Regions from separate parts of the Enterococcus sp. DIV0174 genome, predicted to be linked through region 1. Evidence: predicted binding sites of a transcription regulator. Region 1 holds the regulator's gene; each other region holds the start of a gene.
The links. Region 1 encodes NrdR, which represses ribonucleotide reductase genes. Its sites were predicted from a motif close to ACACNATATATNGTGT; they were not measured.
Positions count from the first base shown of each region.

Region 1 (7,655 bases):
GATCGCGTTTTGCGTGTTAAGAAGATTGCTAGTTTTTTGGCTCTTAGCTATTTCCTCTTGGTGGTATCGTCTTCCTTGAAAGTGATAGATCAATTCACCAAGAACCAGACTGTAAATTGATTTTTCTACATACCTAACTTCAAATTTTTTGTTCCGAATTCCTAAATAAGATAAATAACCAGAAAGAATTAGAAAAAAAGAGTAAACTGTGGCAGGAGCATTTTCCATTGCTAGATCTAACGTTAGACTAATTTAGCTGCATCTACGGCACTTTTCACCACTTCCGCACTGTAACTCTCAATTTTTTCACGAAACAGAAAAACCGGTTTCTTCACTTCGTCACTTGTACGAAATGAAAAAACCGGTTGGTTTGCTTCATTAATTATTGGATAGCTAAAACTTGAATAATTGAATTTCCTGGAATTTGCGGTGGTAACGACATTGTCATCACAGGTTGTTTAGCCAAGGTCAACTCGACTTCTGTTCCCTCAGACAATGCGTCCAGGTTAGGTTTGATTTTATCTGTTGGCGCATTTAAGATGACACCGTCATTCGCAAATGAGGTCCCAATATTCTCAGGATCAATTTTTGCCTTGACGTCAATTAATTTCACACGAACGATTTGATCCTCATCGTCGCTTTCAGTCACTTCTTCAACAGTCCCAGTAAAAACACTTTGATCTTGTGCCAACGAATTAGAAGTCGTTTCAGCTGTTTGTTCATCATTAGTAGACTGATTCCCACAGGCGGTCAATAATAAAAAGGTTGTCGCTAAGGTTAAGCAAGATACTATACGCTTCATAAACCACATCTCCGTTCTTTTATTCACTTTTAGCCGTTTCGACGATTTTTCCCAGTCATCTCGATTTCTTTTGTTAGATAACGAATACGTTCCATAATACGTTTGGCCTTTAAAGGTTCTTCATCGCCACGTTGTGTGACAGACAAATGTTTTTCTAACTCATCCATCGTAAAGTTTGATGAGAAAAAGGTCGGTAGTTGTTCTTGCATTCGATATTGCAAAATAACGCCAAATACTTCATCACGAATCCAACTACTCATGGCATCGGCCCCAATATCATCCATCATTAAGATAGGGGAACGTTTTACCGCATCAAGTTTATCCGAAACTTGGTCTTTACCAATTGCTTGTTTCATTTCAACTGCAAATGTTGGAAAATGAACGAGTGTCGTTGTATACCCTGCAACAGCTAAGTCGTGTGCGATTGCACCTAATAAATAAGTTTTTCCAATACCAAAGCTTCCAACTAAATATAGCCCTTTGTGATAGCCTTTAGGATCCTTTGTGTATTGTTCCACAAAATTAAATGCTTCAAAAAAGGCATCACTACGACCACTTGTTTGCTCAAATCCTTCAAAGGTAGCCGTTTGAATATCTTTAGGCATATCCATTGCTTTCACACGACTACGGATTTCTTCTTGTTTTTGTCGAGCAATTAATGCTTCAGTCGGCACATAGGTGACATCCACATAATGAAAGTTCAACACTAGTTTTGGTTCATATCCTGGTGCAATCATTGTCGGATCATTTTTCTGATATTTTCGCTTTTCTTGAACAAATTCATAAAGTTTTGCATAGCTTTTTTCAATATCTGCTTGTGTTAAACGTTCTTGATGTTCTGCCAAAAAGGCTTGAACATCTGAATCATTCAATACTTCTTGAATCATTTCGGCATACTTTTCTTGGTAGTTGCGTTTACTGATGATCTTTTTTAATTCTCTTCCAACATCTTCCATTAGTTGTCACCCTCCTTTTTAGCAAGATATTCTTTAAAGCGCCGATCAATTTCCGCTTGTTTTTCTTGACTGATTTTCTTCTCGTCTTTTGGTTGATTTACCCAATCAGGTAATTTTTCTCGGCGTACGTTTCGACGAGTATTTGTGTAATTTCTCGTTTGCTTTTTCTCTGCGCTTTCTTGGCTTTTCTTTTTAATATGAGCAATCGCATCTTCTGCTGTCATAATTTTCTGTTGTGCCCATTCGTTAGCAATCGTATTGACATAGTTTGTCCCTAAACTTGCTTGATTTTTGATAACTAATACATAGTTCAGCAACACATTGATGACACTACTTGGAAGTCCCGAACGAGAAACAAGTTCTTGCATCAACCACGTTTCTGATTTAGATACATAGCCATTTTTTTCTTTTTTGATTGACTCTAAGTATTTCATTGGTGGAACACTTTGGGCCTCTTTAATCAACTGCACAGAGGCTGCAGACAACTGTCCTTGTTTCGTAACTGGTTCAGCCTTTGTGGTTTCGGTAGTGGCTGAAGTTTCTACAGGCACTTTAACCACGGATGATTGACTAACCGGGTTTGCTAAAAAGATTTTTTGAAGTTCTTTCAAAGACACTTTTTGTTCTGTGAAGTCGTATGCTTCAACGATTTTTTCACCTAAAGCTAAGTCATCCAAACCATACAATTGCTGATACATTTCGAGTTGTTTGATAATTGATTCCTCTGGTTTTTCAATATGTTTCTTTTGTAACCAGTTTGTTAAAAAAGCCCAATCAATCGTACTTTTTTCAGACAATCGCTTGGTTTTTGCTTGCTCAGTAAATGTTTCTTGCAGCTTTTCGATTTGCTGTTTATCAGCGTCAAATGAAGCTTCATTGAATTGATATACTTCTAAAAATTTTTTGGTTTTTTTCTGATAACCTTCTGTTGAAAATTTTTTTGGCTCGAAACGCTTGACTAACTGGTCGAAGCGACGCTCGCCAACCTTTTCTAATAGTAAAAAGCTTAAAACAGAATCCATAAAGAACTGTTTCACCGACATTGGTTCTAACAATTCATAAAGAAAGCACGTTCCTAGGCTAGGATCTTCTTTGTAATAAACATCTAATAAGCCAATTCCCTCAAGTTTTTTTCGTGCTTCGTAAAATTGAGGAATACCACAACCAAGACTACTCAATAAATCTGCGTGAAGTCCTTCTGGTCCTTGGCCAGTTTCTAAAGAAATTTCTGTCAAAAGAGTAAGGTAAAGACTAAGCGCTTCTCCCCCAATCAAGGGTTGGTAAAGATGTAATAACGCATTTCGGCTTTCTTCTTTTAAAGGACTTTGCTTTCTTCCTTGGTAGATATTTTTTGGTTGAAGCTCTTTCCAAGCATTTTCCAAGGAAATGCCCCCTTTATTCTGTACTTTCGTCTTCGTCATCTTTGGATTTGTTATTTTCTTTTGCCTTCTCCACGATGTCTTGTAGTTCTTTTAGGAACACGGACATATCTTTAAATTGACGGTAGACACTTGCAAAACGAATATATGCAATCTCATCCAAATTAACGAGATCTTCCATGACATATTCTCCAATTAAATTGGTTGATACTTCATTTTCTCCTAAACTTCGAACCCGATTTTCCACATGGTTCACAATTTGCTCCATTTGTTCCATAGCAACTGGACGTTTTTCAGCTGAACGAATCAGCCCTCGCAAAATCTTATCTCGATTAAATTCTTCACGTTCACCGTTTTTCTTAATAACTAGTAATGGTGCAGCTTCGATTCTTTCAAATGTTGTAAAACGAAATGAGCAATTTTCACACTCACGTCGACGACGAATCGCCCGACCATCATCTGCTTGACGGCTATCAATAACACGGGAATTATTATGTTGACATCTTGGACATCTCATTTAGTTCACCTCATGTATCATTTAAGTTTTATAAAAAGAACATTCTGCTCTTTCATAGTTAGTTGCATTATAACATGAAACTTTTATGTTAAGCGACTTTCCCAGCTAAAAAGATGCAGTTTCCATCATTAATAAAGCGTTTTTATTCATTTTTCGCAAAAAATGAGCTGTGACAAAATTTTATCACAACTCATTTGCCGGTTGAAACGAAACTGTGAATGATTTTTAATTGTCTGCTTTTGAACGCATTACTTCATGCTTTCTAAAAACTACAATTTTTCTTCAATACCAGTATAATGTTTTAACCGTTGCTCTTCGATTTTTTGTTCATCAGGGATATGTTCAGCATCTGGGAGTGGTTTTTTTGTTCGATCAGACATTTCTTTTTTTCGTTCTTGTGTTAAATCTTGTTGGCGTGCTTCTTTTTCTGCTTGTTGATCTTCTAATTCAGCAATTCGTGCTTTGTATTGGTCTGCGTTCTTTTTACCGACTTCAGCTTGTGCACGACCCTCATCTTTTAATTCATCTTTATCAAGTAACTTACCAATTTTTTCTTTGGCAGATCCGACAACTTTATCTTTTTGATTCTTGATATTGCCCATACAAATCCCTCCCTTATTCTTATCTTTAGCATAACAAAAATAAACAAGATACTCAAAATATACGACTAGCTAATCCTTTCGTCCACGCGATTAAACGCGTGATTTTCATTTTACATGCTTTGCAAACAACTTAAAGTCACTAAAATAAAAAGCAAAGCACTTCGTTCAACCGACGAAGCACTTTGCTTATTTTATTTTTCATTTGTGATAAACGATTGTTGTTTTAACCACAACTCAACTTGTTGAACCAACGCTTCCTTTGTCTGAGTATTATCAAACAAAAAGTCAGCTCGTTCTTTTTTCGTTTCAATCGACCATTGCGTCTTTATTCGTTTCAACGCTTCAGCTTCTGTCAACTGATTTCTTTTCATCAATCGTTCGAGCTGAATCGCTTCTGTGGTATAGACAACTGCTACAGCATCCATGTAACGTTCATAATGTCCTTCAAACAACAAAGGAACATCAACAACAACCAAAGGATTATGCTGTTTTTTTTCAGCAATTTGTTGTTTGATACGTCCGCGAATAAACGGATTTAACACACGATTTAATGTTTGGCGTAATTCGTTATCCGCAAACACGATGGCACCTAATTGTTTTCGATTTAGCGTACCATCTTCATTTAAGATCTGTTTACCAAACACTTCAACGATTGCAGACAAACCAGCGGTTCCAGGCTCGACGACTTCTCTTGCTACTACATCACCATCAATTACTGGAATCCCATGCTTTTTAAAGACTTCAGCAGCTGTACTTTTACCTGTTGCAATGCTTCCTGTTAAACCTAAAACAAAACCTACTTTGGTATTTTCAGTTGCTGACATTTTGGACAATAGTGAGTCCCCCTTTGTGCAACTTTTGTTTTGACGATTGGTGTTTGACAACGCACACATGGCTGGCCTGTTTGACCATAAACATGAAGTGCCATTTGAAAACTACCTGCTTCACCAAGTGCGTTGAGATAACTACGAATGGTTGTTCCACCTGCTTCCACCGCTCTTCCCAATACATCAATGATTGCTAAGCGAAGTGCTGCAATTTCTTTTCCTTTTAATGTATTGGCGGGCTGCTCTGGATGGATTTTTGCTTCCCATAATGCTTCATCTACATAAATATTGCCTAATCCCGTGACTAAGCGTTGATCCAATAGCAACGGTTTGATTGCTTTATGTGATTTTTTGAGACCTGCTTCAAATTCTGCCAAAGTAAATAACTCTGGTAGAGGTTCTGGACCTAACTTCATGATTCCGCGATAAGAATCACTTTGTCCTTTTGCCACCAGCGTCATTCGACCAAATTTACGAACGTCATTATAACGAAGCTGACTGCCATCATCAAAAAAGAAAATGACATGAGTATGTTTATCTAATGGTTGATTTTCTTCCACAAAGGAATATTTTCCTTCCATTCGCAAATGAGAAATCAACTCGTAATTGGTTAAATGAAAAATCAGAAACTTGCCACGACGTCCAATTGATTCGATGGTTTCACCAATCAACGTTGCTTCAAAAATCGGTGCTTCTGGTTGTTCAATAATTTTGGGCCACAAGACTTGCACTTTTTGAATCTTTTTTCCTGTGACCAAACGTTCTAGCCCTTTACGGACCGTTTCAACCTCTGGTAATTCAGGCATGTTTCTTCTTCACCTTTTTCTTTTTTATTTGGCTTCGTACCATGTTTTGCCCCAACTACTATCAGTAATCAATGGCACATGTAGCGAAACAGCATTTTCCATTACTTCTTTGACTAATTGATCTAATGCTTCTAATTCGTGTTCCGGAACTTCAAAAACTAATTCATCGTGTACTTGTAATAACATTGTTGCTTCTAGTTTTTCTTCTTTCAATCGTTTCGCCAAATCAATCATCGCAATTTTTAAAATATCAGCTGCGCTACCTTGAATTGGTGTATTGATAGCCGTCCGTTCTGCAAACGAACGTAAGTTAAAGTTTCTTGAATTGATTTCTGGTAAATAGCGACGACGATGATAAAGTGTTTCCACAAAGCCCTGATCTTTTGCTTCGCGAACAATACGTTCCATGTATGATTTCACGCCAGGGTATTTATCAAAATAAGTGTCGATATATTGTTGTGCTGCTTTTCGGGAAATACCAAGATTTTGCGATAAGCCATAATCCGAGATACCATACACAATCCCAAAGTTGACAGCTTTTGCTTGGCGACGCATATTTGGTGTTACGTCCTCTGCCTTTTCAATCCCAAAGACCCGCATTGCCGTACTTGCATGGATATCTTGACCTTCCAAAAAGGCAGCTTTCAGATGTTCATCATCAGAAATGTGTGCTAATACACGTAACTCGATTTGAGAGTAGTCAGAAGAATAAATCAACCAATCTTTTTTTCTTGGAACAAATGCTTCACGGATTTTCCGACCTTCTTCTAAACGAATCGGAATATTTTGCAAGTTCGGATCAACTGAACTCAAGCGACCAGTTTGGGTCAGTGTCTGAACGTAACGAGTATGCACTTTACCATCAGATTGGATCACTTTTAATAGCCCTTCTACATAAGTTGACTGGATTTTTGCAATTTGACGGTAGACTAAGATGTCGTCAACGATTGGTGCTTGTTCTCTCAGTTGTTCTAACACATCCACCGCTGTTGAATAACCTGTTTTGGTTTTCTTAATAACAGGCAGGCCCATTTTTTCAAACAGGATAACACCTAATTGTTTAGGTGAATTCAGGTTGAACTCTTCGCCAGCTTCCGTATAAATTTTTTCTTCAATTTCTTTTAGACGCTCCGAAAATTCAATCTTCATTTCTTGTAAACGTGAAGCATCGACTTTAATTCCACTAATTTCCATTTCTGCCAAGATTTGTGACAGTGGTAGTTCCATTTTATAAAACAAGTCTGCTTGATTTTTTTCTTCTAGCTCTTTGTTCAAAATTGGTGTCAGGGCATTGATTGCTGCAACTTTACGAGCAAGATGCGCAAAGAAAACTTCTTCCTCTTCCGGTAATCCTTTTTTGGCACCTTTTCCATAAACCGCTTCGTCTGATTGGATATCTTGATAGCCATAATGTGCGGCTACTCCTTCGATATCACTGCTTTTATCGTTAGTATCTAACAAATAAGAGCCCAAAAGAACATCAAAATCAATTCCTTGTGTCTTGCCAGTATAACGGTTCAAGGCAACATATGTCCGTTTGGCATCATAAACTTTTTTCAGGCGTGTTCCATCAGTCAACCACTCTTTAAATGCGTCGCTTTCGAAAATACTTAGATCATTGGTCACATAAATTTTTTCTTTTGTCCCCCAAGAAACGCCGACAATGTCTTCTGTATGATAATTTTCGCCTAACATTTCGACATAAAGTGCCATGTCTGTAGTAAACATTTCTGGTTGATACTCCGTCACTACTTCAAATAGAACAT
Region 1 covers NZ_CP172881.1:1,187,397-1,195,051, reverse strand. The annotation lists gene IGJ93_RS05780 (hypothetical protein) at 383-802, opposite strand; gene dnaI (primosomal protein DnaI) at 832-1,758, opposite strand; gene IGJ93_RS05770 (replication initiation and membrane attachment family protein) at 1,758-3,140, opposite strand; gene nrdR (transcriptional regulator NrdR) at 3,154-3,654, opposite strand; gene IGJ93_RS05760 (hypothetical protein) at 3,924-4,256, opposite strand; gene coaE (dephospho-CoA kinase) at 4,448-5,089, opposite strand; gene mutM (DNA-formamidopyrimidine glycosylase) at 5,053-5,889, opposite strand; gene polA (DNA polymerase I) at 5,914-7,655, opposite strand, start outside.

Region 2 (7,655 bases), 730 kb from region 1:
GACGGTGATTTTTGTTGTTGCGATTTTTATTTCTTACCGAACAACGTGGGAACGTCCGCTAACGCCTGAATTTTTAGCAGAGTTAGAAAGTCAACCCAAATTATCTTTAGGCGAATTTATGAAGAAAACAGTCCAAGATTATTTTTCAACCTTCAAAAATCGAGCATTTCGTCAACATTTAGGTATTTACTTATTATCATTTACTGGGAAAGATTTTTATTCTACGTTGTTACCAACTTTTATTATTTGTTGTATTCATGGCGTAAAAGAGGATACACCGTGGACACTTCAAGCACTTTCCATTTTTGGAATCATTGCAACATTGGTGGCTGCACGCCTGATGTTAACTCGTGGCCCTCGTTACTTATTTATGCTAAGCTACGTTACGATTATTGTTACGATGGTTGGGTACCTCTTAACTTGGGCACTGCACATCCAAAATGCTTTTTGGGTCTTAGTAATTATTTCCGTATTTTATCAATGTGCGCGTGCAATTTTAGAATTTACACCTTGGAATGTTTTTCCCTTTATTCCAGATGTTGACCGCATGATGACTCGAGGCGATCGTGCCGGAATTTATGCAGCAGTGATGACGTTCTTTAGAAAATCAACTGGTGCATTAGCTTCTTGGATTGCCGGGATTTTACTAGCAGCGATTGGTTTTGATTCAAAAACAATGACGAATTTTACGAATACCCCTCACCATATTCAAACGGGCATCGCCTTGATTTTCTTTATTGCACCCGTCGTTCTGATTTCTTGTGCTTTAGTGATGGCTCTGACGTTTAAATTGAATCGTGAAACGCATGAAGTGTTGAAACATGAAATTGATCGTTTGGAAGATGGTGGCTTGAAAGCAATGGTGACACCAGAAGCAAAAGATGTAGTAGAAGAATTAACCGGACATCCTTATCAAGAGGCGTGGCCAAAGCAACCGAATGTTTAAATAATAAATTTAAAATAGGAAAACAAACAACCAGCTACCAAAGTTGACTGAATAATCAACTCTGGTAGCTGGTTGTGCTTCTTGTCAAATCAAATCTTGTTTTTTGATTTGCTCGTATGTTTGAGTAGCGTCGAAACATTTTTCCCAGATAACGACTTTATTTTGTGCTAAAGATTTTTGAACATCGACAATTCGTTGGTTGCTGCTTCCACGAAATTGTAGTTTCAAATCACGTTTGGAAAGATCAAAACGACCATCAACTAAGATATCGATTTCTGCTAGTAAAGCTAGCTTATCTTCGGAGTCTTGTAACAATTCATCAAAAGTATAACCAGTCCACGACCAGATGTCTTTAGTATGACCAAACTCTTGACGGATTCGACGAACAACTTGCAAACAAACATCTGTATTCAAAAAGGGCTCCCCACCAAGTAAGGTCAAACCTTGAACATAATCATGGCGAAGGTCTTCGATTACTTGTTCCTCTAGTTCTTGAGTGAATGGTTTTCCATAGCGGAAATTTTGAGCTGCTTTATTGAAACAACCTTCGCAAGCAAACAGGCAACCACTGACGTATAAGCTATTGCGGACACCTTCGCCATCGACAAAATTAAATGCTTTATAGTCAGCAATATAATTTTGACTATAATCTTCAGCTAACCATTCTTTTGGTTTTGGATTTCTCATCAAAACACTTCTTTCTATAGTATAAGTTCTTGCAGTTTAGCTACCAAAGTAATCTAAATTAGTGGAAAAGTGCTTATCAAAAAAGTTGTGACAAAAAGCAATTTGATTTTTATCACAACTTTCAGTTTTACAATCGGGTAATGGACTATTTCATGTGTTTTACACGAGAAGAAATTTCTTTATGACGTCCATGAACCATTGGGCGAGCTTGTGGATTACCTAAATAACCACAAGTACGTTTAACAACGTCACAAGTTTTTGGATCGTGGTTGCCACATTCAGGACATTCAAAACCACGTTCTGTTGGAGTGAAATCACCTTCAAAACCACATTCATAGCAGTGGTCGATTGGTGTATTTGTTCCAAGGTAACCAACTTTGTCGTAAGCATAGTCCCAAACAGCTTCCAATGCTTTTGGATTCTGTTGCAACATTGGATACTCACAATAGTGGATGAAACCACCAGAACAATATTGTGGGTAATCTTTTTCAAAATCAAGTTTTTCAAAAGGTGTTGGATTTTTACGAACATCGTAATGGAAACTGTTTGTATAGTATTCTTTGTCTGTAATGTTATCAATGATGCCAAACTTTTCAGTATCTAAACGACAGAAACGATCAGTTAAACTTTCACTTGGTGTTGAATATACACTAAAGTGATAGCCATATTCATCACCCCAATTATCTGCATTGGCTTTTAATTTTTTAAGAATAGCTAAGGTAAATTCTTTTGCTTCCGGATCTGATTCCCACTCACCACCATAAAAAGCAGAGGCGACTTCGTATAAACCAATATAACCAAGAGAGACAGTTGCCCGACGGTTTTTGAATAATTCATCAACGGCATCTGTACGTGACAGACGTTTGCCAAAAGCACCATACATATATAGAATAGGCGCATTCGCAGGAATAGCTTCTTTACAACGTTCTACACGATAAACAAGTGCGTCTTTCATGATTTCAAGACGGTCAGATAATAATTGCCAAAACTTTTCTTGATTTCCTTTTGCTTCAATTGCAATTCGAGGCAAGTTTAGTGTGACAACACCTAGATTCATGCGTCCTACATTGATTTCTGTTCCATTTTCGTCTTTCCAGCCTTGTAAAAATGAGCGACAACCCATTGGGACTTTGAAGCTACCAGTTAGTTCAACGATTTTATCGTAATTTAAAATATCTGGATACATCCGTTTAGTTGCACATTCCAAAGCTAATTCTTTGATATCATAGTTTGGATCAGTTGGAGCAAGATTCACGCCAGCTTTGAGGGTAAAAATAAGTTTTGGAAAAATAGCTGTCCGCTTTTCGCTTCCAAGTCCGTTGATTCGAATTTGTAGAATGGCTTTTTGAATTTCACGTTCAAACCAATTTTCACCAAGACCAAAGCCAAGAGAAGTAAAAGGTGTTTGTCCGTTAGAGGTAAACAGCGTATTGATTTCATATTCTAAACTTTGCATCGCATCAAAAATATCTTTTTTCGTTTTTGATTTGGCATAAGCTTCTTGTCGCTCAGTTGTTTCGACCCATTCTTTTGCATCTTTTAAATGTTTTTGGTAATTTAATTCAGCAAATGGGGCAAGTAATTCATCTGTACGGTCTGCCGAGCAGCCACCATATTGGCTAGAAGCTACGTTGGCGATGATTTGTGAGATTTGGGCAGTTGCTGTTTGAATTGATTTTGGTGATTCAACTTCAGCATTTCCAATTTTAAACCCATTATTTAACATGCCTTTAAAGTCGATCAAACAGCAATTAGTCATTGGTGTATATGGATGATAGTCCAAATCGTGATAATGGATATCGCCTTTTTGATGTGCATTGGCAATATGAGGAGGTAACATCTTCAAGCCAATTGACTTACCAACGATTCCGGCAGTCAAATCACGTTGCGTGTTAAAAACATTGCTGTCTTTGTTCGCATTTTCATTGACGACTGTTTGATCCTTGTTAATCAATTTTTCGATGGAAAAGTTAATATCAGTTGCTTTGCTACGTTCAAAATCACGGCGTGTCCGATAATTGATATATTCTTCAGCAAGTTCATATTCATTTTTTTCAAGTAGAATGTGTTCAACGATATTTTGAACTTCATAGATTTTAACATTTTCAACAAAACGACTATTGATTTCAGTAACGACTAAATCAACGATTGTCTGAATACGTTCATAGGCAAGTGGAGATAAAGAGCCATGAACTTTCTTTTCAGCTTTCACTAGTGCTTCATTAATTTTTTGTTCATCAAAGTCGACGTGACGACCATCACGTTTGATGATTTTGATTGTTGATGCTTGTACTTCATTGGCTGGAATTTCTTTATAGTTTACCTTCATCTTCTCAACTCCTACTAAATTGTTCTTGTCTATCATAAAACAAATCAGTGAAACGGGCAACTATATGTAGTGGGTTTGTCGATGTATAAATAAGTGAATATACCATATATGGTGTATATTTCCTTGTGAAAAAAAGTGAAAACGTGAAAGTACAGGATTTATAAAATGAATAAAAAAAAATTAAAAAAATAAAAAAACATTTTTTTTGCTCCAAGTGACAAAAACTAAAGAGAAAAAAACAAAAGACTATGCTACGATGCAAGTATAATAAAAGTAGTGAGGAATATTTTAGGAGGGCAAACACATGGAACGAATGATTGAGGTGAAACATCTCAGTAAAATTTATGGAAATAAATTAGCACCCGTCAAAGTACTAGACAATCTTTCTTTCACTGTGGACGAAGGAGAATTCGTAGGAATCATGGGTCCAAGTGGTGCAGGGAAAACAACTTTGATGAATATTTTATCGACGATCAGTTTGCCAACTATGGGAAGTGTCACGATTGAAGGAAAAGAAATCACTAAAATGAAGAGTAGTCAGCTTAGTGATTTTAGACGAAAGCAATTAGGCTTTATTTTTCAGGAATTTAATTTAGTAGATACCTTGAATGCAAAAGATAATATTTTGTTGCCTTTAGCAGTGGAACGAATACCGAAAGAAGAAATGGAGCGTCGTGTCTTACATGTGGCACAGCTACTCGATATTGAAGAAATCATGAAACGCTACCCAGATGAATTATCGGTTGGACAACGCCAGCGAATTGCGGCGGCGCGTGCCTTGGTTGTTCATCCAAAAGTTATTTTTGCAGATGAACCAACAGGATCTCTTGATTCAAAATCAGCAACAGAATTATTAAATTATTTAACGTTGATGAATCAAAAAGAAAAAGCAACTGTTTTGATGGTGACCCATGATCCTTACACCGCAAGTTATTGTAATCGCATTTTATTTATCAAAGACGGTGTGATTTTTTCTGAAGTTGTTCGTCGTGGCTCGCGAAGTGAATTTTTTGAAAAAGTGATCGATATGCAAGCGACAATCGGGGGAGGTGGCAAAATCAATGCTTTATAAGTTGGCTGCCAGAAGTTTACTTAGACAGTCGCGAGGGTACTTGATTTATTTTTTTAGTCTGACCTTTTCAGTTATGATTTATTATTCCTTCAATTCGATGACGTACGATCAATCGTTAGTTCGCCGTGCCAGTCAAGATGGTTCTATTGACGGTGCACTCGGTTTTGGAACGTTCATGATTACCTTGGTATTACTGTTTTTTGTTTTTAGTGCGAATCGTTTTTTTCTAAACCGTCGTGAAAAAGAAATCGGTATCTATCAATTGTTTGGTGTAAGTAAGTTTCAGATTTCTTCTATCTATCTGATTGAAACGATGGTGATTGGCTTATTTTCTTGTATAACAGGAATTCTGTTAGGAATTATTTTTTCAAAACTCTTTCAAATGATTTTAGTCCGAATGATGCGAATGCAAATTACTAGTCCATTTTTTGTCTCTTGGTCGTCCATTGTCGATACGTTGGTTGCATTTTTTCTGATTATTTTGATTGTGTCGGTACACTCGACTTGGAAGATTTGGCGTTACCCGATGATTCAAAGCTTTGGTAATACAGAGCGAGTGGTTAGTAAAAAAATGCGTTTGCGAACCAGACATCGTTTGTTGGGTATTATCGGCTTATTTCTGCTGACAAGTGGTTATTTTGGGGCAATTCATTTTCGAGAGTACTTGACTTGGTTAGTTGAAAATGGTGCTCAATTTGGGTTGATTTTTAGTTATCCCTTCTTGATTTTTATCCTATGCGTGATTGGTACGTATCTGTTTTTCTGTTTTTCTTTACGCTTCTTGCTCAATAGTTTTAGTAAATGGAAAGTTAGTTACCGTGGAATTAATCTGTTGATGATTGGCAATACTCAGATCCATCTGATGAAAGGCTGGCGAACAAGTTCCTTGATTACGTTGATCTTAGGTGTTTCTTTAGCTACGATTGGTGGGGTGACTTCCTTATCTACCTTATTGACGCATACAACGGACATTGAAAACGCAACGGATTATCAATTAGATGCCCAAACAGCTGAGTTTATTGCACCGATTTTAGCTAAAGAAAAGCAAAAAATTACACAAGAAATGATATTGAACTATAAAGTAGTTGGAAGTGTACATGATTTTCGTCTTGGACAAGTAGAAGATGGGCAAGAGTTTCAACTGGTGAATTTAATTACAGAGAAAGAATATCAAGACTTCCGAAAAATGAATCCTCGATTGCCAAACATTCGATTGAAGTCGGATAAGCACACGGTATTGTTGGATGAAGTCCAGTCATTAGTGAGAAATATTTCGATTTATGGAAAGGGAATCTACCTGCCGAATCAAACAGCTTTGAAAATTCAATCCATCCATCCTGATGTCTTAGGTGAGAGCGCGATGCGTTACAGTGGCCCAACATTGATTGTCAGTGAGAAAATTTATCACGCAACACCAGGAGCGGCGTATCAAGTTGTTCATTGGAATGTAACTGGTGGAAATAATGAAGCTATTAATGAGATTTTGGATCGAAAAGTTGAAATCAACTGGAATCATTCTGTTGCGTATCAATATGAAATCAATCAGCAGCAATTGACTGGGAAAATCGTTGCAAAAGTTACAGAAGACGATGAGGCATTTGAAGATAGTTCAACGGAAGATTTTGCTGATACGAGTAAAGAAACAGGGCAGTCCGCACGCTTGAATTTTACAGCAAGGTATCCACAGATGCGTTCGGTTTATCGCCAAACGGGGAGTTACACGTTTGTTTCGTTATTCGTTGGGATGATTGTTGTCATTACGACGGGTAGTATCTTAATGGTACGGCAGTTAGCAGAAGCAGAAGAAGAAAAAGGAAATTATCATTTACTTACGAAACTAGGTATCCCACAAAGAAGAGTAAGTTTGATGATTTATGGGCAAAATGCGATTACCTTTTTCCCGTCAATGATTTTAGGTATTTTGCATGCCGTTTTTGCAATTAATGTCTTTGCTCAATACATTAAGACTGCTGATTACTGGCTTGCATACTTAGTCTGTGGACTACTTGTGGTTGTCTATGTGCTGCTTTATGTGATTACTTGTCGTTGGTACTATCGAATTATCAAAGAATAAATAAAATGAAACCCACAACACTTTTATCGATGGACAGTCGATAGGAGTGTTGTTTTTTTGTGCGTTGAATAGGAGAAAGTGAAGGAGTAATGCTTGCAGGGAGAATTACTAAAAATAGGTTGGAAAAAAGTTTAAATTTTTTTGAAGGAATTAGAAAAATTTCTGTTAATTTTTATTTTTATTTTTTGACATAATCCTTATTTCTCAACCTTGTGACAAAAGTGTTAGCCTGAAATCGCTTATCGTAAGCTAGATAGATGTCCCCTTAGACGAAAAATCGTTAAAATTTCTGTAGAAGTTTGATATGGAGGTGTTTTGATGAAGAAATGGTGGGCACAACCTCAAGTTAATTATTGGGGAAAATTTTTCATTCGCACCCTTTTTTATAGTTTGATATTCCTTGCGCTGATTTATTTGTATCACTATAAAAATATCCAGGGAGGATCCTTTATCTACAATGAGTTTTAGGAGGGACATCATGAAATTTAGCACAATCATTGAAGCAATCGATCGCTGGGGCGTAACTGAGCCAGAACGCGTGGCTTAC
Region 2 covers NZ_CP172881.1:1,921,617-1,929,271, reverse strand. The annotation lists gene IGJ93_RS09180 (MFS transporter) at 1-946, shown strand, start outside; gene nrdG (anaerobic ribonucleoside-triphosphate reductase activating protein) at 1,031-1,633, opposite strand; gene nrdD (anaerobic ribonucleoside-triphosphate reductase) at 1,779-3,962, opposite strand; gene IGJ93_RS09165 (ABC transporter ATP-binding protein) at 4,267-5,034, shown strand; gene IGJ93_RS09160 (ABC transporter permease) at 5,024-7,108, shown strand; gene IGJ93_RS09155 (teichoic acid D-Ala incorporation-associated protein DltX) at 7,427-7,576, shown strand; gene dltA (D-alanine--poly(phosphoribitol) ligase subunit DltA) at 7,587-7,655, shown strand, end outside.
Region 2: the regulator NrdR is predicted to act here: its motif matches at 4,062-4,077, upstream of nrdD (anaerobic ribonucleoside-triphosphate reductase).

Region 3 (7,655 bases), 700 kb from region 1:
TTTTCGTTTCTTTAATTGGAGTTGAAAAAAATCCGATGACTCCTCATCATAAAATTGAAAAAATGATCCGTGAAGCAAAAATACCTTATACTTTTATTCGTCCTAGCTTCTTCATGCAAAATTTAAATACAACGCATCAAAATGATATCAAGAACAACCATGATTTGTTTATTCCAGCAGGACATTCAAAAACAAGTTTTATTGATACCAGAGATATTGGTGAGGTAGCTGCTGTTTGTTTAACAAATTCAGCTTACTTGAACCAAGAGTTAGAACTTACTGGAGCACGCGCACTAACTTATGACGAGATAGCTGAAGTGATGACAACGATTTTGGACACGAAAATTACTTACAGCAAGCCAACTTTATTTAACTTTCGTCGGGTAATGATCCAACGTGGTATACCAAAAGACTACGTCAATGTTATGGTAATGCTTTATCTGATTACTCAATTAGGTAATGCTAAAAAGGTGACAAATACAATTGAACAAGTATTACATCGGCCACCACGAACCATTCAAGAATATGTCCGAGATTATAAACATGATTTTATTCGTGAATCCCACGAGTAATTTAGTTGTTGTTGAACCAAAATAATCGTAAAAAAAACAGTCTCCAAACTTAAGCAAAAGGCCTCAAGTGAAGGTATATACTTTGTTTTTTACTTATGATGGACTAAATAGGCATTCGCCAATTCAAAATTTCAAGTTATGCATGAATAACTAACTCTTTAACAGAAAATCTTGCCATTTCGTAACATTAAGCGCCTCAAAACAGCTGTTTTGAGGCGCTTAATTGTTTTTCATTTTTTATTGGCTAACCCTTAGTCTATCTACAAACAACTTTTATATTGTCTTTTGCATATGCTCATATTGATGCCCGCTGATTTCCGTTTCTTCAACGACTTCAAATCCATGACGCTCATATAATTTTTTTGCTTGTGGATTTTGTTGATCGACGCTCAAACCGATGATTGTTCGGTTCGCTTTTTCTGCTAACATCGGTAACGCTTCTAATAGTTTAGAGCCAATTCCTTTTCCTCTAAATTTTTCAGAAACAGAAATCGTATCCAGATACCATTCATTAGGTAAGGTTTCTTTATCTATAAATAAATATTGGTCACGTGGAAGTTCATGTTTTTCTAAAATATCAGCTAACGGTAAATCAATCATAGGTTCTTCTTCGTCTGTATAGCCAAAGGCAACACCTGCCACTTTTCCATCTATTTCTTCAACGATTCCACGAGTATAGCTATAACGATAGTCCGGATCAGCAATTGCATCAGTTAAAACCTCAATTGTTTTTTGCTCGCCAAAGGTTTGAACAAATGGTAATTCCATATCTTTTAAAATGACCAAAATCAACGGTGCAATTTCAGGTCCGTCTTCTTTTCTTGCAAAACGAATCATGTTTATTCTCTCTCCTTTTCTTGCCATTGTAGCATTTGGAAAAAGAAAGTGCAAAATTCGTTATTTTAAATAATTTTCAATTTTTTGAGTAACAAAGTAACCGTGAGAGACTCGTTTTGCTGCTTCTTCACGGCAATATGGACAAACAATTGGTACTTCTTTATCCACGTGTTCAACAACATTTCTAACTTCATGATACGCAAATTTTTTACCACAATGTGGGCACACCATCTTTTCCATAATCTCAACTTCCTTTCGGTTTTCACACCTTTAGATTACTCTTATATACAAAAAAAGAGAAGTGATAACCTTCTCTTTCTGGACTATGCTGATATTAAAAATTGCTGGATTTTTTTCTCGGCTAAAAGATGGATATTGTAGTAAAGTTTCCCTTCTTTTTCGAGAATTTCCCAAGCATGGACTTTTGCCCGCTTGTTTCCAGAAACAGCAATCGCTTCTTTCATAGCAACTTGCGGTTTCTTAGCTTTACGCAGCTTTTTCGTCTCTAATTGTGTCTGATTTTGCTTTTTTTGTTGGCTGATAGCTTTGGTCGTCGTTTTTCCCGTCGTTGGATTGACAACAACTTCATGCTCTTTATCTACAAATAAATAACTATAAGCTGAACTAGCAGTTTTCTTAACTTCATCAGGTAAAAAAAAGCCAATGCTTGTCACTTTCTGACTGTGTGCTTCCTCTTCAAAAATTGAAATTGCTTCTTCCAGAGAAATTTGATAATCTTGCTCACTCAAATCATCTGGTTGAAAAGTTGCATTTAACAAGCCCATTCCACCCGCAACGCCAACAAACACTAAAGCAGCCAAAGTAAGAACGATTTTTTTCATTTGCCTACTCCCTTTTCCCAATTTTTTTCAGTATACCAAGACTCTGTTTTTGGAAAAATCGAAGCAAGTGAAAAAGAAGTGACAGTTTTGTTATCTATTCATGTAATTCAAGTGGTAAGCCATCTGGATCAAAGAAAAACGTCATTTTTTCACCTGTAAAAGTATCTTTTCTAATTGGCTCTGTCTCAATACCCATTTGCTGAAGTTCAGCTACAACTTCTTCAATCTGATCGACTTTAAAAGCTAAGTGGCGCAACCCACAAGCTTCTGGATAGTTTGGTCTTGCTGGTGCAGAAGCAATGCCAAAAATCTCCAATTCAGCCTCTCCTAGTCTTAAGTCTAGTTTGTAATCACCTCTGTCTGTGCGATAGTTCTCACGAATTACTTCAAAGCCTAGTTTTTCGACATAAAACTCTCGCGATTTTTGATAATCAGAAACAATGATTGCTACATGGTGGATGGTTGATAAATTCATTCTTTTTCCCTTTCTTAACTCAAAAAAATTTATTGGTACAATCTTTAGAACTCTGATGATTTAATCCGGTTGTCATGAACACAAACTCCTCGCTTCTTAATTAAATTACTGCTAAGATATAGATATTTTAAGGAGGAGAAAATGAAAAAATTACTAAAAATACTTTTATCAATATTCGCAATTCTTGCACTTATTATAGCAGGCTATGTTGGTTACGTGTATCTAAGCTATCACCGAGAAGCTGACAACCAGGATCTTACTATTCAGTCAAGTAGTTCAGCCAAAGATCTCCAGACAGCTCAAGACTATCAAATCCTGACCTATAATATTGGTTATGCGGCCTATCCGCCCGATTATAGTTTTTTTATGGATGGCGGCACTGAGTCACGAGCATTTAGTAAACAAAATGTTAAACATAACTTACAGGAAATCCAAGGTGTTATCCAAGAACACCAACCAGACTTTGCCTTCTTTCAAGAAGTTGACAAGAAAGCAACTCGTTCATATAACATTGATGAAGTTGCCACTCTTTCACAAAATTTTAGTGACTATTCATCTGTTTATGGTCAAAATTATAACTCGGCTTATCTTTTTTATCCAATCACACAACCAATTGGTAAATCACAATCTGGGTTGGTCACTTTTAGTAAAGGAACGATTGCTGAAAGTACACGCTATTCTTTACCCATCGAAACTGGGTTCAATAAGTTTTTTGACTTAGACCGTGCATTTACGGTAAGTAAAATTCCTGTTGCAAATGGCAGATTTCTTTCACTTTATAATTTACATCTCTCTGCTTATACAAAAGATCCTGCAATTCAAAAAGCACAAATCAAAAAATTAGCCGCACAAATCAAAAAAGATCAAGCAGAAAAAAATTATATCATTGTAGGTGGTGATTATAATCACACTCTGTTGCCGGATAGCGAGAAAATTTTTGGCGAAACAAAAGAAGATTTGAGTTGGACACATGCGTTTCCTGAAGAACTTTTACCGAAAGGCATGCACATCGTTCGAAAAGATTTAGCAGAAAAAGCAGTTCCTTCTGTACGCAATTTAAACGAAGCTTATCAACCAGACAAAACTTTCGTCACGTTAATTGATGGATTTTTGGTTTCTGATAATCTTTCAATTAAAGATATTCAAGTAATTGATACGAAATTTGCTTATTCAGATCATAATCCGGTTCAGATGACATTCTCTCTACAATGAAAAAGAAAAGCCAAAAGTCAGGTAATTGACTAATGGCTTTTTTGTTTGATTTACGCTTTGAAATCTTTTCTGTTTTTTGCAGAAATTTGAAATAAAAATATCATAACACAGATTTTTTTAAATTGTAAGACTAGATTTTATCATTTAAAAGCATACAATAGATTGTGGTAAAAAAATCTAGAGACACTACATTTTGTGTCTAAAGGAGTTCTTATACATGAAATCATATTTTCATTTTCTAGCTCATCAGCTAAAAGGTTGGCCTCAACAAAATTATTATCTTTTCTTTTTTAGTCTGGGTTGTCAAATCATGACACTCGTAAATAGCCCCATTACTTGGCTGTCGATTGTTGCTTTTATCGGGACTAATTTAGGTGTTTTATGTATTTTATCGATCAACGCTGCGAAATCTGTTAATGGTGTTTTGGGCATTTTATCTGCTATGTGTTTCATCATTGTCGGCTTTTCAGCTAAAAATTATTTAAGTATAGGTGAACAAATTGCTTATATGGTAACTTTGGATATTCCCGTTTTATTAAGTAAAGAATGGAATCACAATATGGCTTCAAAAATTCGTAAATTTACTGGTAAAAGTTGGTTCATCGCAATTATCGGTACTATTCTTGTTTATTTTGTTTCAGGTTTCTTGATTGGTCGTTATACTGATGATCCTCGTCCTTGGATTGATGCGATTGCCTTTTCAATCAGTCTTTCAGCTGGTATCATCAGCTTCTTGCGATACAACAATCAATATTATTGGTGGTTAGCATCTGGTTTGGCTCAAATGGTTCTTTGGTATGTATCATTTACACATGGTTCTGCGAGTCTAGCAATGTTTGTTAACAGCTCTGTTTATTTGCTAAACGATGTATTGGCCTTCACCGTTTCTCCTTGGTACAACCAGAAAGAACGTGAAAGAATGCAAAAAATGGAAGAAGAATATTATCAGACACATCAACACGCGTAAGGTTGTGGCACAAAGCGTTTAGCTCCGACAAGATAGCGAGCAGGCTCTCAAAATAGCTTTTTATATTTTGAAGTGAATGCAAGTTATCTTGAGGAGTTGCTTTGGGAACACCGTGAATAAGGTTGTGGCGCAAAACGTTTAGCTCCGAACAGATAATGAGCAAACACTCAAAATAGCTTTTCATATTTTGAAGTGAATGCAAGTTATCTTGAGGAGTTGCTTTGGGAACACCGTGAATAAGGTTGTGGCGCAAAACGTTCAGCTCTGACAAAATAATGAGCAACTGGCAAAAAATAGTTTTTCATGTTTTTGGACAGTTGTGAATTATTTCGAGGAGTTGCTTTGGGAACACCGTGAATAAGGTTGTGACGCAAAATGGTTAGCTTCAACCAATAAGGAAATTTTTCTAAAAATAGTTTAGAAAAGAAATTCTTATTGGCGAAGGTTGTATCAAGAACAGCTTAAAGCAACGAACAAAAAACTACTGTGACTTTTCGTCACAGTAGTTTTTTTATAGCAATTCTTTCAATAGTGCTTTAACTTCTGGCTTTTCTAAATAAAGAGAGTGTTCTAATTTTTGATAATAATCTAACGCTGTTTTTTGTTCTTCTGAAAAGACATACTGCCGTTGTTCAAAATCAACAATCACTTCGGCTACTTTTTTGCCATGAAGTGAGTGAGCAAGGCTTTGCCATTCTTGTTCAGTCAGCTTTTTACTAGTTGATTTGACTTCAATGCTCGACAGTTGCTCACTCGTATTTTCTCGGCGTAAGGCTTTTAAAAATCCATTACGGATAACTCTCGGCAAACTATCAAAAAAGCCTTCTGTAAAACCATAATAGGCATATTTTTCCCAAATCAAGATGTAAATAGCCGGTTGGATAAAACGTTGTTGTTGTGCGCGCACCTTCGCTTCAGTCAACTGATGCGTCGGCTGTTCTCGATTGAACGAACGTAATTCAGCAATCAATAAGTCAAAATAACTGCTTGGTAATTTTTCCTTTGTATCCATCAAGACAGCTTGCCAATCTTTTCGTAAAAATGCACGGTAATTTGTCAAAAATTCTTCAACGTTCCTCGTTAACTCTTCTGTAAAATCTTCAAATAATTCCTTCTTTGCTCGACTTTTCTTTGGCTGATCAGCAATCTGCTCACTGATTTTTTGGATTTCATGTTCTATTGCCTGATAATCTGCTAAGTAAATGGGCATCTGAGCTTGTCGAAAATCTGCTACTCGTTTAGCCAAATGAACGTCTGGTAAATACGGTCGTTTCAATCGTCGGTTATGGTACAAAGAAAAAAGATATTCTTGCCATAACACTTCAGGAAATTCGATATTTTGTTGTTTTAACCATAATAGTTCATCCAATGCTAAATCAACTTGTGTCATCCCTTGATGGATTGAATTTGCAATTGCTGGTGAAACATGCAGATGCTCGGCAAAGTGATTGATTCCTAGTTTTAGAATTTTTCCTGTTTTTGGGGATTTAACGATGTATTGAACCTTTAATTCTCGTCCACAATCACAATACAACTTTTCTTGTCTTCGAGAAGTTCGAAAAAAAGGGTTGATTTTAAAGTCAGCAAATACCCAATCCGTAGCAGCCAAATAATTTTCTTCCATAAAACGTGAATTGATTAAGTAACGACGGTATTTATCAACTAATTTGCGTTGTGGCTTCGTCAACCGTTCATAAATTTCAAAGCGTTGATTGCTGGTATATTGTTTTGATACTTTAATTGGATAACTTTTCTTATTTAGTTCTTTGGGAAACCATTCTTCAAATACTGCTTTCCATTCTTCCATAACGTTTCCCTCCTAAAAAAAGAAGCTGGGATCTAACGAGTCGTTAGTTGCCAGCCTCTACTATTTGATTGCTAATTATTAGTGAGTTGTACCTGCATTACCAGAAATATCTTGTTCATTTTCAATTGCAGCTTCGACCGCATACGTTAGTGAATCGGCAATATCAGCTAATGACATAGATGCTGTACCCACTGGACGTTCGATTACTTGATCAGGTGAAAACGGCACATGGATAAAGCCACCACGAATTGTTGGAAATTCTGTATGAAGGACATGTAGTAAACGATACATGATATCATTGCAGACAAATGTTCCTGCAGTATAAGAAATATATGCTGGCAGTCCATGATCGTGAACATTTTTAGTCATTGCTTTGATTGGCAACGTAGTAAAATAAGCGGCTGGTCCGTCTTCTTCCAATGCCGTATCAAACGGTTGGTTTCCTTCATTATCAGGAATACGTGCTTCTGCTAGATTGATTGCTACTCGTTCAAATGAAACAGCTGAGCGACCTCCTGCTTGTCCAACACAAATGACAATTTCCGGTTGATGCTCTTTGATTGCTTCTCTGACTACTTGGCTACTTTTTCCAAAAACAGTTGGTACTTCTAGTTTGATAATCTCAGCTCCCGCAATTTCTGCAGGCATTTTTTTTACAGCTTCATAAGCTGGATTTACTTTGTCGCCACCAAATGGATCAAAACCTGTTACTAATACTTTCATCTTTTGTTCCTCCTAATTATTTAAATAAAATCATATAAGCAATTTGGAATACTAACATAAATAAAGCAATAAATAATTGATTTTTGATTACGCCATACTTGTCTTTCATTTCTAACATAGCGACTGGAACAATATTAAAGTTTGCAGCCATCGGTGTCAAGAGCGTTCCACAAAAACCACAAGTTAAAGCAACCATTCCAATCAGCGCTGGATTTGCTCC
Region 3 covers NZ_CP172881.1:484,410-492,064, reverse strand. The annotation lists gene IGJ93_RS02380 (SDR family oxidoreductase) at 1-572, shown strand, start outside; gene IGJ93_RS02375 (GNAT family N-acetyltransferase) at 846-1,409, opposite strand; gene IGJ93_RS02370 (hypothetical protein) at 1,470-1,649, opposite strand; gene IGJ93_RS02365 (PepSY domain-containing protein) at 1,733-2,251, opposite strand; gene gloA2 (SMU1112c/YaeR family gloxylase I-like metalloprotein) at 2,346-2,726, opposite strand; gene IGJ93_RS02355 (endonuclease/exonuclease/phosphatase family protein) at 2,868-3,938, shown strand; gene pnuC (nicotinamide riboside transporter PnuC) at 4,156-4,905, shown strand; gene IGJ93_RS02345 (hypothetical protein) at 5,417-6,712, opposite strand; gene pcp (pyroglutamyl-peptidase I) at 6,791-7,435, opposite strand; gene IGJ93_RS02335 (DUF979 domain-containing protein) at 7,452-7,655, opposite strand, start outside.
Region 3: the regulator NrdR is predicted to act here: its motif matches at 4,122-4,137, upstream of pnuC (nicotinamide riboside transporter PnuC).

Region 4 (7,655 bases), 1.1 Mb from region 1:
TTTCTCAACACTAGCCATAATATCTGCTTTCGTTTCCTGAATGGATTGTACATCTTGATATTGTAATAAAAATTCTTTCGCTTTTTCTTTGGAAGCGACAAATGCACCACTACCATGACGAACTTCCATAATTCCCAAATCGACTAAAACATTGATTGCTTTACGTGTCGTTTCTGGTGAAGCATTATATGTGCTTGCTAAGGTTGAACGGGCATGGATTTTTTCGCCAACTTTGTAACGATTTTCCACAATTCGCTCCGCTAAGTCCACTGCAATTTGCTGGTAACGTGGACGAACAACTTTTTTCTTTTCCGCCATAGCTTATTCCTCTTCCCTTTCAAATCTTGTCAAAATCATCTTACTATGCTCCGTTAAAATAAGCAAAAAAAGCTGAAGTAAAGTGTTGCTCTTACCTCAGCTTTTTATTCGTTCTTACTCAATTTTCTTATTTTTCAGTGTTTGATGCTTTTTTCACTGGACAAGTAGTATGACAATCATCACAATTCTTGCCTTTCTTCACGCGAGAATAAACAATATATCCTGCACTTCCAAAAATCAACACACTTAATAAAAATGTTGCCATCTTACCTTTCTCCTTCCAATGAAAGTGACACAACTGATTCTTTTCGTACCATCGGTTTTTTTATGATGCCATACACTAAAGCAATCAATACTAAGCCAGCTAAATAAGTCATGATTGACAAGTTGCCACCTTCAAAGATCACATGCCCAATTTGATAAATGATAAAGCTGACTAAGTAAGCTAAACCACACTGATAGCCAATCGCAATCCAAGTCCATTTTTTCGAACCCATTTCGCGATGAATTGCACCAATTGCAGCAAAACATGGCGCACACAACAAATTAAATGCAAGCAATGAATAGGCAGCAACTGGTGTATACGTTCCACGGAGCACTTGCCAGATTTCTTGTCCATTTTCGGAAACTTCTGCATTTCCAAACAGAATTCCAAATGTTCCAATCACATTTTCTTTTGCCACTAATCCAGTAATCGTTGCAACGGCACCTTGCCAGTTTCCCCAGCCAAGTGGCTGAAAAACAGGTGCAATGATTCTTCCAAGCCAAGCTAAAATACTGTGGGTTTCTGCTACTGATTGACCACGGAAATTGTAAGAAGATAAAAACCAAACAGCAATACTTGAAACAAAAATAATTGTTCCTGCTTTTTTCACAAATGATTTACAACGATCATACGTTTGTCGTAAAATCGTCTGAAGTTGTGGAAAATGATACATTGGCAACTCCATAATAAACGGAGCTGTTTCACCAGCAAATAAGCGCGTTTTTTTCAACGCAATCCCAGATAAAATAATGGCACTCATTCCTAAAAAGTAGGCAGACGGTGCCACCCATGAAGAACGTGGGAAAAAAGCACCTGCGATCAATGCAATAATTGGTAATTTTGCGGAACAAGGCATGAATGTCGTGACCATAATCGTTAAACGACGATCTTGTTCATTTTCAATTGTTCGGCTCGCCATCACGCCCGGCACACCACAACCCGTTGCAATCAGCATCGGAATGAACGATTTTCCTGACAAGCCAAATTTGCGGAATAAACGGTCCATCACAAAAGCAATCCGTGCCATGTACCCACAATCTTCCAAAAAACTTAAACAGAGAAACAGAACCATCAGTTGCGGTAAAAAGCCTAACACTGCACCAACACCAGCAATGATTCCATTTAAGATAAGTTGCTGCATCCAGTCCGCGACTTGAGCGGCCTGTAACCAGCTTCCAACCGTTTCCGGTACCCATGAGCCAAAGAACGTATCATTGATCCAGTCCGTTCCCATCGTTCCAATTGTTTGAATGGCTAAATAATAGATAAACCACATCACTAACGCAAAGATTGGTAACGCCAACCAGCGATTCGTTACGATGCGATCAATTTTGTCACTTAACGAATATTGGAAAGAATCAACAGTTACCACACTCAAAGCTGTTAGTTGTGTGATAAATTCATATCTTTCATTGACTAGAATAGTTTCACTTTCTTCTGCAAAAATTTTTTCTGTTAACTGAATCAACTCTTCAATTTCTTTTGTTTGTTGCGTTGTTAGCTCTAATTCAGAACTAGCTAATGTTTCTCGTTCAAAGTACTTTAGAGCATACCAACGCTGATTTTTTATTGTGAAATCAAAATGCAAGACATCTTCAATTTCATTTAATGCTGCTTCCAATCGTGGATCGTATTCGCATGGTTCTGGTACGGTAAAGGTTTCTTGATTGGTTAACAACTTTGAGACACGTTCAAGTCCTTGGTTTTTGACAACGCTCATTGGAATAACTGGCACGCCTAACCCATAAGACAATTTATCAAGGTTGATTGTCTTTCCTTCTTTTTTGACCACATCCATCATGTTTAAGCAGACAACAACCGGAATACCTAAATCAAGTAACTGCGTAGTGAGATAAAGGTTTCTTTCCAAATTAGTCGCATCTACGATATTCAACACAACATCTGGGCGTTCATGAATCAAATATTCTCTAGCAACCATTTCTTCAGGTGTATATGGAGAGAGAGAATAAATGCCGGGTAAATCTTGAATGTGGATTGCTGGATGTTTTTTTAGGTTACCTGATTTTTTTTCGACTGTAACCCCTGGCCAATTTCCAACATATTGATTGGCTCCCGTCAACGCATTGAATAAACTCGTCTTCCCACTGTTGGGATTACCAACTAACGCAACTTCAATACTCATTCACTTCGCTCCTTTTGAACAAGAATCAATTCAGCTTCTTTTTTTCGCAATGTTAATTCATATCCACGTAAAGTAATCTCGATTGGATCGCCTAACGGTGCTAACTTTCGAATCGCTACTCGAACATTTTTCGTCACGCCCATATCCATTAAGCGTCGTTTCACCGCACCTTGTCCATGAAGAGCTACCACTGTCGCGCTTTCGCCAACAGTCAGCTGATCAAGAGATGTCCAGCTTTCTGCTATAGAATCTGGCTTCTTCACAAAAATCTGTGCTAGTAATTCTCGATTTACAGCAATTCGATTGTTCTTTAATAGAAGAATTGCGTTTTCCCCTGACAAATTCACAACCACAATTTTGGTTCCTGGGATGATTCCTAAATTTTGCAAATGATTTTTGACAGACTCTTTTGTCTGGATTTTGACAATTTGGTAAACTAAATTCTGTTTTGCTTGTGCTAAAGTTTCCATCCGAAATCCTTTCTTGTGAAAAAAATCATGTGGGGAAATGATTTCATTCCTTTTTGTTTCTATTTATTTTTGTTGAACAGAACAACGATTGATAATCATTCTCAACAAGAATAACTCCATCAATTGAGAAAGTCAATTAGCATTGTGAAAGATTACACTTTTGTTATAGATTCTTTTAATTTGATGAGAAAAAAAATCTTTTTAAGTGGTTATCCACAGCTTATTTTTACTTAATTATGGGATTTCCCTTACTGATACTTGCTTTCAATTGTTTTTCAAAAAACACAAAACTTAGTATTCCACAGTTTCCACAACACAATATATAGTGTTTCCTGTTTGACTTTTTTACTAAGAGTTTTATACTATTGATTATAGATAACGATGAAATGTGTTACGAGGAGGCACAAACGATGAACGTAAAAATTTTTTCTAAAAACAACTGTATGCAATGTAAAATGGTCAAACGTTTTTTAGCTGATAACGAAATTGATTTTGAAGAAGTAAATATTGACGAAAAACCAGAAGCAATTGATTGGTTGAAAGAACAAGGATTCCAAAGCGTCCCTGTGACAACTTCTGAGATTGAAACGGTTATTGGTTTCCGTCCAGATCAATTACGCAGATTAGCTAGCTAATTTGTTTATCAACTAAAAATAGGTAGTACACTTGGATTTGACGGCTCGACCAAAAGCCCCAAATCCTTTTTTAAAGCACGATTCTCCAAAACTAAACAAAAAGAAAAGAAGGTTGGGCGTACTTATGAGTCTTAAAAATTTAAAAGATGTCAGTTACTTTAAGTTAAACAACGAGATTAACCGACCAGTTAACGGTCAAATTCCTTTGAATAAGGATAAAGAAGCTCTTGCAGCTTTTTTTGAGGAAAATGTACAACCAAATACGATGACATTTCCAACAATCAAAGAAAAAATCGATTATCTGATTGAAAATCAATATATCGAAGCAGAATTTATCCAATTATATTCTGATGAATTTATTGAAAAGTTGTATCAATTTTTGGCAGACCAACACTTTACCTTTAAGTCATTTATGGCAGCTTATAAATTTTATTCTCAATATGCGTTAAAAACAAATGATGGCTCTGCTTACCTTGAATCTTACGAAGACCGCGTAGCTTTTAATGCCTTATATTTTGCAAATGGTGACGAAGCACTTGCGTTGGCTTTAGCTGATGAAATGATCCATCAACGTTACCAACCTGCAACTCCTTCATTCTTGAATGCTGGACGTAAACGCCGTGGCGAATTAGTTTCTTGTTTCTTAACACAAGTTACTGACGATATGAACTCGATTGGGCGCTCAATCAACTCTGCTCTACAACTATCTCGCATTGGTGGCGGTGTCGGAATCACTCTTTCCAACTTGCGTGAAGCAGGGGCTCCTATCAAAGGCTACGAGGGCGCAGCCAGCGGTGTCGTTCCTGTCATGAAATTATTCGAAGATAGCTTTAGTTATTCAAATCAATTAGGTCAGCGTCAAGGTGCTGGTGTTGTTTATCTGAACGTTTTCCATCCAGATATCGTTGCCTTTTTATCTGCAAAAAAAGAAAATGCTGATGAAAAAATCCGGGTAAAAACACTTTCTCTTGGGATTATTGTTCCTGATAAGTTCTATGAATTGACTCGTAAAAACGAAGAAATGTATTTATTTAGTCCTTATAGTGTAGAAAAAGAATATGGTGTTCCATTCTCTTATGTTGACATCACGAAAGAATATGACAACTTAGTAGCCAACCCTAATATTCGGAAACAAAAAATCAAAGCACGCGATTTAGAAAATGAAATCTCAAAATTGCAACAAGAATCTGGTTATCCTTATATCATCAACATTGATACAGCGAACCGCGAAAACCCAATCGACGGTAAAATCATTATGAGTAACCTATGTTCTGAAATCTTACAAGTTCAAACGCCTTCTGTCATCAATGGCAAACAAGAATACGAAGTGTTAGGAACAGACATTTCATGTAACTTAGGTTCAACAAATATTGTTAACTTGATGGACAGTCCCGACTTTGGAAAATCCATTCGAACAATGACTCGTGCCTTAACCTACATCACTGATGCTTCTGATATTGATGTTGTGCCACCAATTCAAAATGGAAATCAACTAAATCATACCATTGGATTAGGTGCGATGGGCTTACACACTTACTTTGCAAAAGAACAAATGGAATATGGCTCTGAAGATTCTTTGGACTTTACCAATATCTATTTCATGTTACTGAACTATTGGACATTAGTTGAAAGTAATCAAATTGCTCGTGAACGTAAGGAAGTTTTCCATAACTTTGAAAAATCAGACTATGCGAATGGCTCTTACTTTGACAAATATATCACTGGCGAGTTCCAACCAAAATCTGAAAAAGTAAAAGCATTATTTGAAGGTATCTTCGTCCCAACTGCACAAGATTGGGAAGAGTTAAAACAAGCGATTATGAAAGATGGTCTATATCATCAAAATCGTCTGGCTGTAGCGCCAAACGGTTCAATTTCTTACATTAATGATACAAGTGCAAGTATTCATCCGATTACGCGAATGATTGAAGAACGTCAAGAAAAGAAAATCGGTAAAATCTACTATCCTGCACCTTATCTTTCAAATGAAACGATTCCTTATTACACTTCTGCTTACGATATGGATATGCGCAAAGTCATCGACATTTATGCAACTGCACAAAAGCATGTCGATCAAGGAATGAGTTTAACTTTATTTATGCGTTCAGAAATTCCAGAAGGCTTATATGAATGGAAAACAAGTAGCAAACAATCGACACGTGATTTAAACATTTTACGTCACTATGCTTTCCATAAAGGCGTGAAATCAATTTATTATGTACGTACCTTTACCGATGATGCAGAAGAAATCGGTAGCAACCAATGTGAAAGTTGTGTCATTTAACAAGCAAACGAATTTAGAAACGACAATCAATAAAGGAGCAAACTCATGTCAGAAACTTATTATGAAGCAATTAACTGGAATGAAATCGAAGATATTATTGACAAGTCTACCTGGGAAAAGTTAACGGAACAGTTTTGGTTAGATACTCGTATCCCACTTTCAAATGACTTAGATGACTGGCGGACACTTTCTGAACTAGAAAAAGAAACCGTTGGTCATGTATTCGGTGGTTTGACATTGCTTGATACGGTCCAATCAGAAAGCGGAATGGATCAGCTACGAAATGATGTCCGTACACCACATGAAGAAGCTGTTTTAAACAATATTCAGTTTATGGAATCTGTTCATGCGAAAAGCTATTCTTCTATTTTCAGTACATTAAATACCAAAAAAGAAATCGAAGAAATTTTTGAGTGGACCAATACAAACATCTATTTACAACGCAAAGCGGAACGCATCAATGAGATTTATAAAAATGGTACACCTTTAGAGAAAAAAGTAGCGAGTGTTTTCTTAGAAACATTCCTCTTCTATTCTGGTTTTTATACACCTCTTTATTATTTAGGAAATAATAAACTAGCAAACGTTGCTGAAATCATCAAATTGATTATCCGCGATGAATCTGTTCATGGAACGTATATTGGTTACAAATTCCAACTCGGCTACAACGAGTTACCTGAAGCAGAACAAGAACAATTGAAAGATTGGATGTACAATTTACTTTATGAATTGTATGAAAATGAAGAACGTTATACAGAAGAGTTATATGATGAAATGGGTTGGACAGAGGAAGTAAAAACTTTCTTGCGTTACAATGCAAATAAAGCATTGATGAATTTGGGGATGGATCCACTTTTCCCAGATACCGCAAATGATGTCAATCCAATCGTCATGAATGGAATCTCAACTGGTACAAGCAACCATGACTTCTTCTCTCAAGTAGGGAACGGCTATTTACTAGGTCACGTGGAAGCAATGAAAGATGATGACTATTTGATTGGATTAGAATAAGAAAACTTGATAATCTTTGAGAGAAAATTATCAAGACTTTCTCTCAGCAAACAAAGGTTTCCCAAATAGAAAAAACCGCCTAAAATTCGTTTTAAAAAACGGTGATTTTAGGTGGTTTTTCTATTTAATCATGTGTTAAAAATGACTGGGTCTTTCGTTTTGTCCCCGTCTCTTTTTGTAAGTAAACGGTGTTCCCAAAGCAACTTCTTCGGCAATAAGTCTTTTTTCATAAAAATATGCGAAACTATTTTCAGAAAAATTTCCTTATTGCTTGAAGCTAAACGCTTTGCGCCACAACCTCTTTCCACGGTGTTCCCAAAGCAACTCCTCACAATAACGCCCAATTGTCCCAAAAATATGGACAGCTATTTTTTGTCAGTTGCTCATTATTTTGTCAGAGCTGAACGCTTTGCGCCACAACCTCTTTCCTGCTCATCAAGAAAGACTAACTAGTCGCAACTTAGTAATATTTTTATACGTGGAAAGTTCCTCAATCACGTCCGTGTAAGTCATTCCTTTTGGTAAATCA
Region 4 covers NZ_CP172881.1:2,321,927-2,329,581, forward strand. The annotation lists gene IGJ93_RS11095 (GntR family transcriptional regulator) at 1-318, opposite strand, end outside; gene IGJ93_RS11100 (FeoB-associated Cys-rich membrane protein) at 446-583, opposite strand; gene feoB (ferrous iron transport protein B) at 585-2,726, opposite strand; gene IGJ93_RS11110 (FeoA family protein) at 2,723-3,196, opposite strand; gene nrdH (glutaredoxin-like protein NrdH) at 3,607-3,831, shown strand; gene nrdE (class 1b ribonucleoside-diphosphate reductase subunit alpha) at 3,956-6,115, shown strand; gene nrdF (class 1b ribonucleoside-diphosphate reductase subunit beta) at 6,161-7,126, shown strand; gene IGJ93_RS11130 (MgtC/SapB family protein) at 7,562-7,655, opposite strand, start outside.
Region 4: the regulator NrdR is predicted to act here: its motif matches at 3,510-3,525, upstream of nrdH (glutaredoxin-like protein NrdH).